DNA from 3 places in the Brassicibacter mesophilus genome. Region 3 is predicted to be linked to each of the others. Evidence: riboswitches for the same ligand, from Rfam matches in the RefSeq annotation. Region 3 holds a riboswitch; each other region holds the start of a gene.

What was found. A riboswitch is a leader RNA that binds a small molecule or an ion and turns the genes downstream of it on or off. The one in region 3 is predicted to bind cyclic di-GMP.
Region 1: it holds a riboswitch for cyclic di-GMP, as region 3 does, so the genes downstream of both, HNR33_RS18260 (ABC transporter substrate-binding protein) here and HNR33_RS12785 (transglutaminase-like domain-containing protein) in region 3, are expected to answer to the same signal.
Region 2: it holds a riboswitch for cyclic di-GMP, as region 3 does, so the genes downstream of both, HNR33_RS15165 (hypothetical protein) here and HNR33_RS12785 (transglutaminase-like domain-containing protein) in region 3, are expected to answer to the same signal.

Annotation. Positions count from the first base shown of each region.
Region 1 is NZ_JBNPXI010000022.1:33,083-36,371, reverse strand. It holds gene HNR33_RS18260 (ABC transporter substrate-binding protein) at 1-1,476, opposite strand, end outside; cyclic di-GMP riboswitch class I at 1,588-1,676, opposite strand; gene HNR33_RS18255 (hypothetical protein) at 1,908-2,900, shown strand; gene HNR33_RS18250 (protein-glutamine gamma-glutamyltransferase) at 2,897-3,289, shown strand, end outside.
Region 2 is NZ_JBNPXI010000015.1:87,491-90,779, reverse strand. It holds gene HNR33_RS15175 (tetratricopeptide repeat protein) at 1-339, opposite strand, end outside; cyclic di-GMP riboswitch class I at 433-517, opposite strand; gene HNR33_RS15170 (oleate hydratase) at 730-876, opposite strand; gene HNR33_RS15165 (hypothetical protein) at 1,067-1,579, opposite strand; cyclic di-GMP riboswitch class I at 1,677-1,764, opposite strand; gene HNR33_RS15160 (methyl-accepting chemotaxis protein) at 2,171-3,289, opposite strand, start outside.
Region 3 is NZ_JBNPXI010000011.1:101,225-104,513, forward strand. It holds gene murI (glutamate racemase) at 1-579, opposite strand, end outside; gene HNR33_RS12785 (transglutaminase-like domain-containing protein) at 781-1,572, opposite strand; cyclic di-GMP riboswitch class I at 1,587-1,662, opposite strand; cyclic di-GMP riboswitch class I at 1,701-1,776, opposite strand; partial or broken gene HNR33_RS12790 (S-layer homology domain-containing protein) at 1,932-3,289, opposite strand, start outside.

The DNA of each region.
Region 1 (3,289 bases), on a different contig from region 3:
TAGTGGTAAATAAACTGGTAAAGAAATTAACTTTACGAAGTATGGAGTTGGCTGAGTTAGTTTGACTTGTAATGTTTTGTCATTAATAGCCTTAATTTTAACATCTTCTATTCTTCCTGTACCTTCATTATAATTCTGTGCACCTTCAATACAATATAATTTAAATGCATCGAATACAAACTCATCTGGATTTAGTGCCTTTTTCCACGCATATTCAAAATGTGAAGCCTTTACTGGCTCCCCATCAGACCATTTAGCATCTTTTAAATAAAAAGTATAAGTTTTTCCATCATCAGACACGGTATAATTTTTTGCCATTGCGAGTTGCATTTCTCCATTTTTTTCAGTCATTAAGCCTTCAAACATGTTGCTTATTATATGATATTCATCCGAATTTATGGTAAGCTGATGATCTAGTGAATATATTTCATTTCCTAAGTTAATCTTTAAAATATTCTCTTTTGACTTACTATCATTCTTAGGATATGTCCATTTTTTATTCTTTATTTTGCCGTTATAGTATTGATATGTAAATGTACTTTCTCCTGCGAACAAATTAAATTCATAGTCTTTAATCTCATATTTTTTTGCAATTTCTTGTATGTTATTTATATATAATTCTTCAACTTGATTTCTAAAGTTCTCACTTAGAATAAAAATACTGAAGTCCATTTTAGTTTCATTATTTGAAATTAAGTTTATTATGTGTTTATTGTTATGATGGTAGTTAAATGTATCAAATACAATAGAAGAATCACCATATTCAAACAGACCATTCTGTCCCCAGATTTCCATGTTCATTTTTGTATTTTTATCTTCTAACAATTCAAATATATGTTTACTTGATACTGCAAAGTTTAAATTTTGTCCATCTACTGTAACTAACGTAGTTATTCCAATTAAATCTCCATTCATGTCCATGAGTGCACCTCCTGAACTTCCTGGAGAGATTGGTGTTGTTGTCTGGATTACTTCTACTCCATCAAAGTCTCTAATAGCAGAAATAATACCGTCAGAAATTGTATTTTCAAAACCTAAAGGGTTTCCTATTGCTACTACCTTTTGCCCCTTTTTTAAATTCTCAGTAGCTCCAATATTTAATGGTTTTGTTGGTACATTTATTTTAATCAGTCCTAAATCAGCTTCTTGAGATAACCCTAATACATTTATTGTGCCATATTCATAACCTTCTTCCATACCTTCCATAACTACACCGAAGTAAACTCCACCCTCAAGCACATGATAGTTTGTTATAATAAGACCATTTTCACTAATAACTACTCCTGATCCAAATTTTTCAACCTCTCCCTTTTCATTATAGGCTTTAATTAAAACTATGGATTCAGACAGCTCAGCTAACTGCTCATATGTTTTATTGTCATTATGCTGTAAATTGCTGTCATCAGCTTGTACAGGGAATGATGAAAAAATTAAAAGAGTAATTAAACTTAAAATTAAAATTTTGTTCCTTTTCAAAGTAACTACCTCCCTATTTTAAAATATAGTTGTTTCTTAAATACATATTCTCTTGCTACAAAAAATGTCTTCTCATACCGAAAAGGGCATAAAAAGACATATCTTTTGCTTTTCGGCAACCGGCTACCATAACAAGCTTTCCTTGCCTTAGGTCCTTGGCTTTGCGTCCCTATCTTTCAATAAGTTTGCCTTTATCAAATTTTGATATTTCAACATATTTAAAATAGCACTAATATCCTTACATTATATCATAGTATTTTGTCGTTTTTTGTTTTAGATTTACTTATCTCAATTTTTAAACAATTTAGCTAATACAATTTTATTATTTATTTTAACATATTTATAATATTTTTTTGCACTTTGATAAACACAAAATTAGTTTAGCAATATTATATAATATATCATCTAAACGCAAGGGGGTATAAAGTTCAATGAATCAAATAAACATTACAAACCTTTTGGATAAAACAAGGATAGATAATGGCACTGAAAATATGAAAGACCTTTTTGATTCAACTGCTAAAAAAAATATTAAAAAAGCCGTAGAATTAATTAATGAACAAAATGTAAGTTTTACTTCATTGTTTTTGCTACAAGATAAAATTAATGAATTTAACATCACTAAAGAACTAAGCTATAAAAACAGAGTAGCACTGGGATTTATTGATGGAATAAGAGATGAGAAAAAGGATATTTCTTTTGCAACTACCCTGTCATCTGAACATACTCATTCAACTCAAACTACTTTAAAATGGATACTCGAAAGTGGTTATACTGATGATGGGCTTAATAATGATTTCGACGAAGTATTAGATAAAGCTGCTATACTCCTAATAAAATCATTTAATGATAATTCAGAGCTACCAATTATAGTAGATTTAGTTTTTGACCGATACAAAAGAGGTTTCTATATTCACGATCTTGTATGGGCACTTTTTGAATCACGCGAACTTAAGAGTCTTTATTTATTAGCAGAGCATTTAAAATCCACAGATAAAAAAGAAGTGAGGCTGGCAAATAAGCTTTTAAGCTTTATCCCCGGTATAAGTATAAATAGCCCAAAAAGCAACGAGGAAAAATACACATATTTTATAAAATGGTTTGAAGAAAACAGTCCATTTTTATATTATACAGGTGAGAGTTTTCAGCTAACAAGTGAGCCTATCCCTTATGAAGTAAATTTAGAAGCTAAGTATTTATGTAAAAAAATATTAATTGATACTGGAGAATTTGTTGATCCATTAACTAATAAGGAAAACAATGTATTAAATTCGTTTAAAAAACTAAATAATGATGCTAAAACCCTTCTTTCAAGCTTTTCTTATATGACATATCGTAAAGACAATACATGGTGGAAAGAATGGATCAGATACCCTATAGCTAGTCAAATCAATATAGCAAAAGCTAAAGGAGGGTCATTATGATTAGGATAAACGGTAGAATAATCCCTCCAAATAATATTATCGAAAACTATCCTGCAAATATTATTGAACGAAAAATCATAAATATTTTATCTGAAAGTTCAAAGGTGTATCGATATTCTTCATTAGATGAGCTACGTTTTGAGCTTAAGATTCGTTCAAATATTGTTAATGCATCTATAAGATTGAATAGAAGTGGATTAGCATTTAAAGTCTTTCGTAAAGCTTATTGTAATACTAACTTTTGGGAACTTACTAGAGAAGGAGGATTTTTACTAAAAAGAAATGCAGTTCCTAGTAAAGCAATAAATGATATCTTTATGAATGGTAGAAAATATGGCACTGAATGTGCTACAGCTATGGTTATTGTGTTTTATAAAGCAGTTCTTGAT
Region 2 (3,289 bases), on a different contig from region 3:
TTTAGCCAGAGCAAGTGTTGAATTAGGATACTTGTTTAATATTTTTTCATATTCATTCATAGTAGTGATATATCTCCTCTCCTTCTCGGCCCTAACCCCTCTTTCATGAGCAACACCTGCTTTCACTGAAGATGGAAACTTTACAAGAGATAAAATAAGAATAATAATGATTATACCAAAAAAAGCTTTTATCCATAATGGTATTGGACGGTTTGATAACTTATCTCTGCACTCCTTACACAAGGGTACCTTATACTCCGGTTCTACTAATGAGCTATTGCAATTTGTACATACAATTACATCATCAGCAATATCCATCGTTTCAATATCCTCAGTCATAATTTCATCCTCCTTTCAAATAATTCGTGTCATAAAACAAAAAATCCTTACATACCGAAATGCATGAAAGGATTTTACACTTACACGTTATAATTCGGCAACCCGGCTACCATGGTCATCTGACTTTAGATCCGCAGCTTTGTGTCCTTATCTTTCGATAAGTTTACCTTTTTCGAAAATTTGTTAGTCTGTTAGTTTTGTTTTACCACCGACGTAGTATATCAAATCTCATCCGAGAAATTTGTAGAATGTTGTCGATTAAAACATTTTTCCATCAATATTATCATTTTTAGTACTTTAATACTATAAAAAATCCACTATCTTATAACCTGCTTTAGTAGGTTAAAGATAGCCGATTCTCTCATTATCTAAATCAAGTATTCAATGCTCTTAGTAAAGTGCGATAGAGTATTCCTCAGTAAATACCATGTCCTCAGTAATTTCGACGAACTGGTTGATCATTGCAAAATTAATAGAGCCTTCAGGTACTACCTTTGGACGATCACTCATAGCACGTGGCTGGAATTGTGAATCAATGAATATATCTTTAATCTTGGTAAAAGAAAATGATCCTAATGTACCGCATTTGACTCATTTTCTAGATATTCATTGCATTCTTTTGTTGAAAATCTCAGTTAGAATGTATTTGACATTTACTTAGATATGACAACCAAAGTGTCTCTTCAGCTCCAGTTAGTGATCATTTTATTATTCTGTGACGCTAACATCATCTAGCATATCTTTGTTCGAAAAATTTCTTTGGTTCATCTCTTTTCAATTTGATAAGTACTACATATTCGATTTGACTTTTCAATAATTTTGATATTTCTTTGTTTATGCAAATATCAAATGTTCCTCCTTTTTCTTCATCTTCTTTTAAATCATACTCATCAATTATATATATTCTTAGATACCACCTGTAACATTCATCAAATAACCCTAATTTAGCATATGTTTCTCCTGAGCGACTCTTATAAAATGTTTCATTATCTTTTGTAAGTTCTAGTATGAAATCTTTTGAAATGACTTCTTTTGTAGTTAAGTATCCATCATGTTCAAACCAATCCCTTACTTTGCATATTTTCTCATTCAATAAATTGTTTTTATCTAAAACCTTCATGATTAAGTTAATACTTATTCTTAGTTCATCTAAAGATACAACTGATTCTGTATATAATATTTCTTCATTAAAACATTTGAAAGAAGAAATATACATAGCATTCCTAAGCAAAAAACTCATCTTTTTTCTTTGCTTTACTATAGTTGTCCCTCCTTGTTTTTTAAAAATAAAAAACTCTCATGCCGAAAAAGAGCATGAAAGTTTTCATACTAAGTTGTCCGGCAGCCTGGCTGTCATAGTAATCTCTTGCCTTAGATCCAATAGCTTTGCGTTCCCACATTTCTATGAGTTTGCCTTTGTCAATTTTAATTATATCTAAGAAATTTCTAGAAATTATTAAACAACCTTTTACATCAATCCCATATTCTTTATTAATTTACAATTTCTTTTTTATTTCTTTATAATATTACACATTTTGCATTTTGGGGACTTTAGTACCAATAGTTTATATTCCACATAGTACACCTCTCCCAATTTCTAACTTTCTCTATATTCTTTTTATAAAATTAGCATTACTTTGCTTTATATTTTAGTTGTATATTATATGTAATATTTTTATGAATCCTATTATTTTATATAGCCTTTAAATTGAAAATCTATCAGTATCTTAAAAGCTTGTTAGAATCAGTTTTGGGAACAATAAAAACTGTAAGCATAATAATTATAATGCCTACAGTTAAATATCTATAAAATACCATTCTATTTTTAATTTTACATCTTTATTTTAGATACTATATTGACAAGCTTAGTTGCACTTTCTAAGTTACCATTTGTTGTATTTCTGATATTGACAAGCTTTTCTACTATATTTGTCGTTCTAACTGCTATATCTTCGACTCCACTTGCCCCTTCATTCATTGTTATAGACACTTCATTCACAGCTGTTGAAATGTCTTGTATTGCAGCTCTCAGCTGTTGAAACGTAGCACTGAAATCCATAATTAGGCTATTAAATGTATCTGCGTCTTTACTGTATTGTTCTCCTACTCCAACAAGGGTTTTGTAATCTTTATTTACTTCTGTTTCTACAAACTCAAGTATTTCCCTTGAGCTTTTTACTAGATTATCTACTGATGGATTTACTATTTCCACTACTTCCTGTATATCTGTTATTGCTTGTGATGATTGTTCTGCTAATTTTCTTATCTCATCTGCTACTACTGCAAACCCTCTTCCAGCTTCTCCTGCTCTAGCTGCCTCTATAGCAGCATTTAATGCTAAAAGGTTGGTTTGACTTGTTATCTGAAGTATTGTATCTGCTAGTATATTTATTTTTTTAACTGCATCTATCTGTTCTATTGCAATATCTAGGTCTTTCTTTACATTTTCATATATCTTTTCAGATTTCTCAACTGACTCTACTGCAGTATTTTTCAGCTCTCCTGCTCTTTTGTATACATCTTGTGCTTCTAAAGCTCCTGCCTCTGCTTTCTGTGATATTGATTCAATAGCCTTTTCTATTTCTTGTACCGACGCATTTATTTCTTCTGATGATGCTGCGGTTTCTTCCATTCCTGCAGATAGTTCTTCTGTGGTAGCAGATGTTTCTGTTGCATCATCATTTAATTCTGTGGATGCTAATTCAACTATGTGTGCGTTCTCTTTTAAGATATCAGATGATTCATTTAGTTCTTTTGTAAGGTCTCTTAAGGAATTCCTTAGAACAAGCATAGATTTTGCCATAGTTCCAGTTTCATCCTTATTTTTTAACAGCTTTTCTGCCTCTGAATCATATGTCAAATCAAAATTTGCTGTTTTATTTATTAGCTCTGTCACTTTTATGACTGGCTTTGAAATCGATTTGCCTATAAATAAACTTATTAGTATGAA
Region 3 (3,289 bases):
AGTATATCTTAAAATAGGATAGTGTGTACATCCTAAAACCATAGTATCTACATTATGTTCTTTCAGCTCTATTAGATATTTTTCTGCGGCTATCCTAGCAACATCAGTGTCCTCCCAACCATCTTCTACTATTTGAACAAATAGGGGACATGCTACTCCTATTACTTCTGAGTTTTTATTAAGTGACCTTATTTTAGTTTGATAAGCTTCACTATTTATAGTACTAGTAGTACCGATAACTCCTATTTTATTGTTTTTTGTTGCTTCTATGGCTGCCCTCGCTCCTGGGTTTATAACTCCCAGTATCGGTACATCAAATACTTTTAAAGCTTCTTCTAGTGAAATTGCACTTGCAGTATTACATGCTATAACTATAGCTTTTATATCTTTGCTTAACAAAAACTTTATACATTGAAATGCATATTTCTTTACTGTTTCTTTTGATTTTGTACCATATGGTATTCTTGCTGTATCTCCAAAATATATTATATCTTCATTAGGTAATTGCTCCATGACTTCTTTTAATACTGTCAATCCTCCAATACCTGAGTCGAATATTCCTATTGGTCTATTGTCCATTTTATCGCTCCCTTCAACAACTATGATACTTCATAGAGATATTTTAAATTGCAAAATATAAAGCAAATACTTAAGTCAAAATAATAAAAATCTCCATCGCATAAACGTTTTTTATACTCATTTTTCATTGATATACATTTATATTATATTCTAAAAGCATTTAAAAGACTAATAAAAAAAACCTGGAATCCAGGCTTCTTTTTAGTATTCTTTCAATTTATTGTATTCATTTGCATCTTGAAACATATTATGGCTTGTCCCAGTTTTGAGGGCCCAAGCATCATATGTCGCATCGATAACTTTCCAAGTGCCATCAATATAAACCTCATTCCATGCATGATATGCATTTATATCCTCTCTATATCCTTTTACGAGCTTTGCAGGTATACCCCTACTTCTCAACATTGCTCCTAATAGCGCTGAGTAGTCATAACATATCCCTTTTCCATCTTTCAAAACTGTATCTATATCAGGTATATAATCTGAACTAAGGTTGTCCACCTTTTCGTAATCATAACTTATATTATTCACAACATAATCGTATAGGACTTGTACTATTTGTCCTTGGTCTTGTTCATCTTGTGTTAAAGATTCTGCAAGTTTGATAGCTTCCATATCTTCATTCCATGAAATTGGTTGAGTAGATTTGAGATATACTGAATTTTCTTCGGAGATATCTGCTTCAAAACTCTCTGTGGCTATAACTTTATATTTATTACCTGAAGTATTTTCTAATACTGATACTATATATCTACCTTGTCCAAGCTGAAGCGGAAAAAACTCTCCATCATTTTTTAAATCATAATAATATTTTATGGAATCTTTTTCTACCATAACCTTGGTTTTTTTATTTATTTCATTATATGATATTCTGACTATGCCTTCTTCTGCTTTTTTTATATCAATAGTAACACTTGAAGAAGCATTAACTGTTAAAGAACTAAATAACATTATAAATATAATTAACATTGCAATACATCTTGTTTTTTTCACTGAAAACTTCTCCTTTCGGTAGCTGGCTGCCATGTTACAGGCCCTGTAGCTTTGCGTCCCCCAGTTTCCCAAGGTTTGCTATTATCGTTTAAGAGTTATCAGCTAAAGCGGAAATAAAAAACTAATCTTTCGGTAACTGGCTGCCATGTTACAGGCCCTATAGTTTTGCGTCCCTCAGTTTCCCAAGGTTTGCCTTTATCGCTTATTAGCTGATCTTCAAAATATTTAGTTTGCTTTTATTATATCACATACTTCTTTAAAGTAAATAGTTTTTTTGGACAAGTTTTCCAAATAGAATCTGATTCAATAGAGAAAGGGACAAAGCAAGCTGCCTGCCCCTTTTGCTATTATATTGAGTTTTACATATCCAATTTTGGATAATATATTTCTGTCCAATCCTCGCTGCCGTCTTCTAATCTATTGTAATAATGGCTATTAAGCGCCTCTTGCATTGCTTCATAATACCATTTAGATTCATCTAAATCTGGATACTTTCTTGCTTCTGGCAATATCTCACCTTTACTAACACTTCTTTCTAGTACATTGTTGACTAGAGTTACGAATTCAGCTCGAGTGATATACTGATCAGGTTTGAAAGTCCCATCATCATAGCCATTTACCCATCCTTTTTCTGCTGCTGAGTTTATATACTCATTTGCCCAGTGTCCATTAATGTCTGAGAATTTATCACTTTCAAATGGACTTAAGTTATTAAATCTAGAAGCTATTGTAGCAAGTTCTGCTCTTGTAATATAATTACTTGGCTTAAACGCTCCATCTGTATACCCTTGGATTATTTCTCCCTTAGCAAGGGTAGCAATGTGCATATTTGACCATCTATCTGCTGCTACATCAGAAAAATCGTGAATATTGGTCTTTAGGTTGTTTCTATATTCTTCAGTCAAAAGTCTGTAGAATACTGTAGCTACTTCTTCTCTGGTAATTAATCCTTCTGGCTTTACTGTATTGTCAGGATAACCTTTGATGTATTGATAATGATCGTTCCTGTTTAGCTCAGGTACAGCTAATGGAATCTCTTCATCAATTATCTCAATTTCCTTGTCATCATCTTTGTCTCTGTCTTTGTCTTTATCTCTGTCATCGTCATCATCATCTTTGTCTTCTATTTTTATGTAATAGAAGCTTATTTTATTTCCTTCTACAGCTAGAGTAATTGTAACACTTGCTGGAGCTACCTTCTTATAACCTGCTATGTTAATTGCTTTTTCAGTTATTTTTGCCCTAAAGGTTTGGTCTTTCACTATTCTTTGTTTTGCTAGAGCTCTATTTGTATTTTTTTCTAGGTAGTTTACTGTATAGCTAATATCTGTTCTCGAAGTATAGTATACTTTGATTACACTGCTTTCCTCAGTCACTGTATATGGTAGTTCTGTTGAATTAGCTTCATCTACCTTGTAGCCTATTGGCATGTTTTCATAGCTTATACTTTCTACTACTGGATTCGCTACTAGTACTTCTCCACTAGATGTCGCAAATGGTTCAACTGCTCCATCCTTGTAGTAATTCACTGTATAGTCTAATGTCTGCTCTTGGTCTACTACATAGTATACCTCTATTACACTGCTTTCCTCAGTCACTGTATATGGTAGGCTTGTTGATGCTTCTTCGTCTACCTTGTAGCCTATTGGCATATTAGCATAACTTACATTTTCTACTACTGGGTTTGCCACTAGTACTGTCATTACTTCTGATGTTT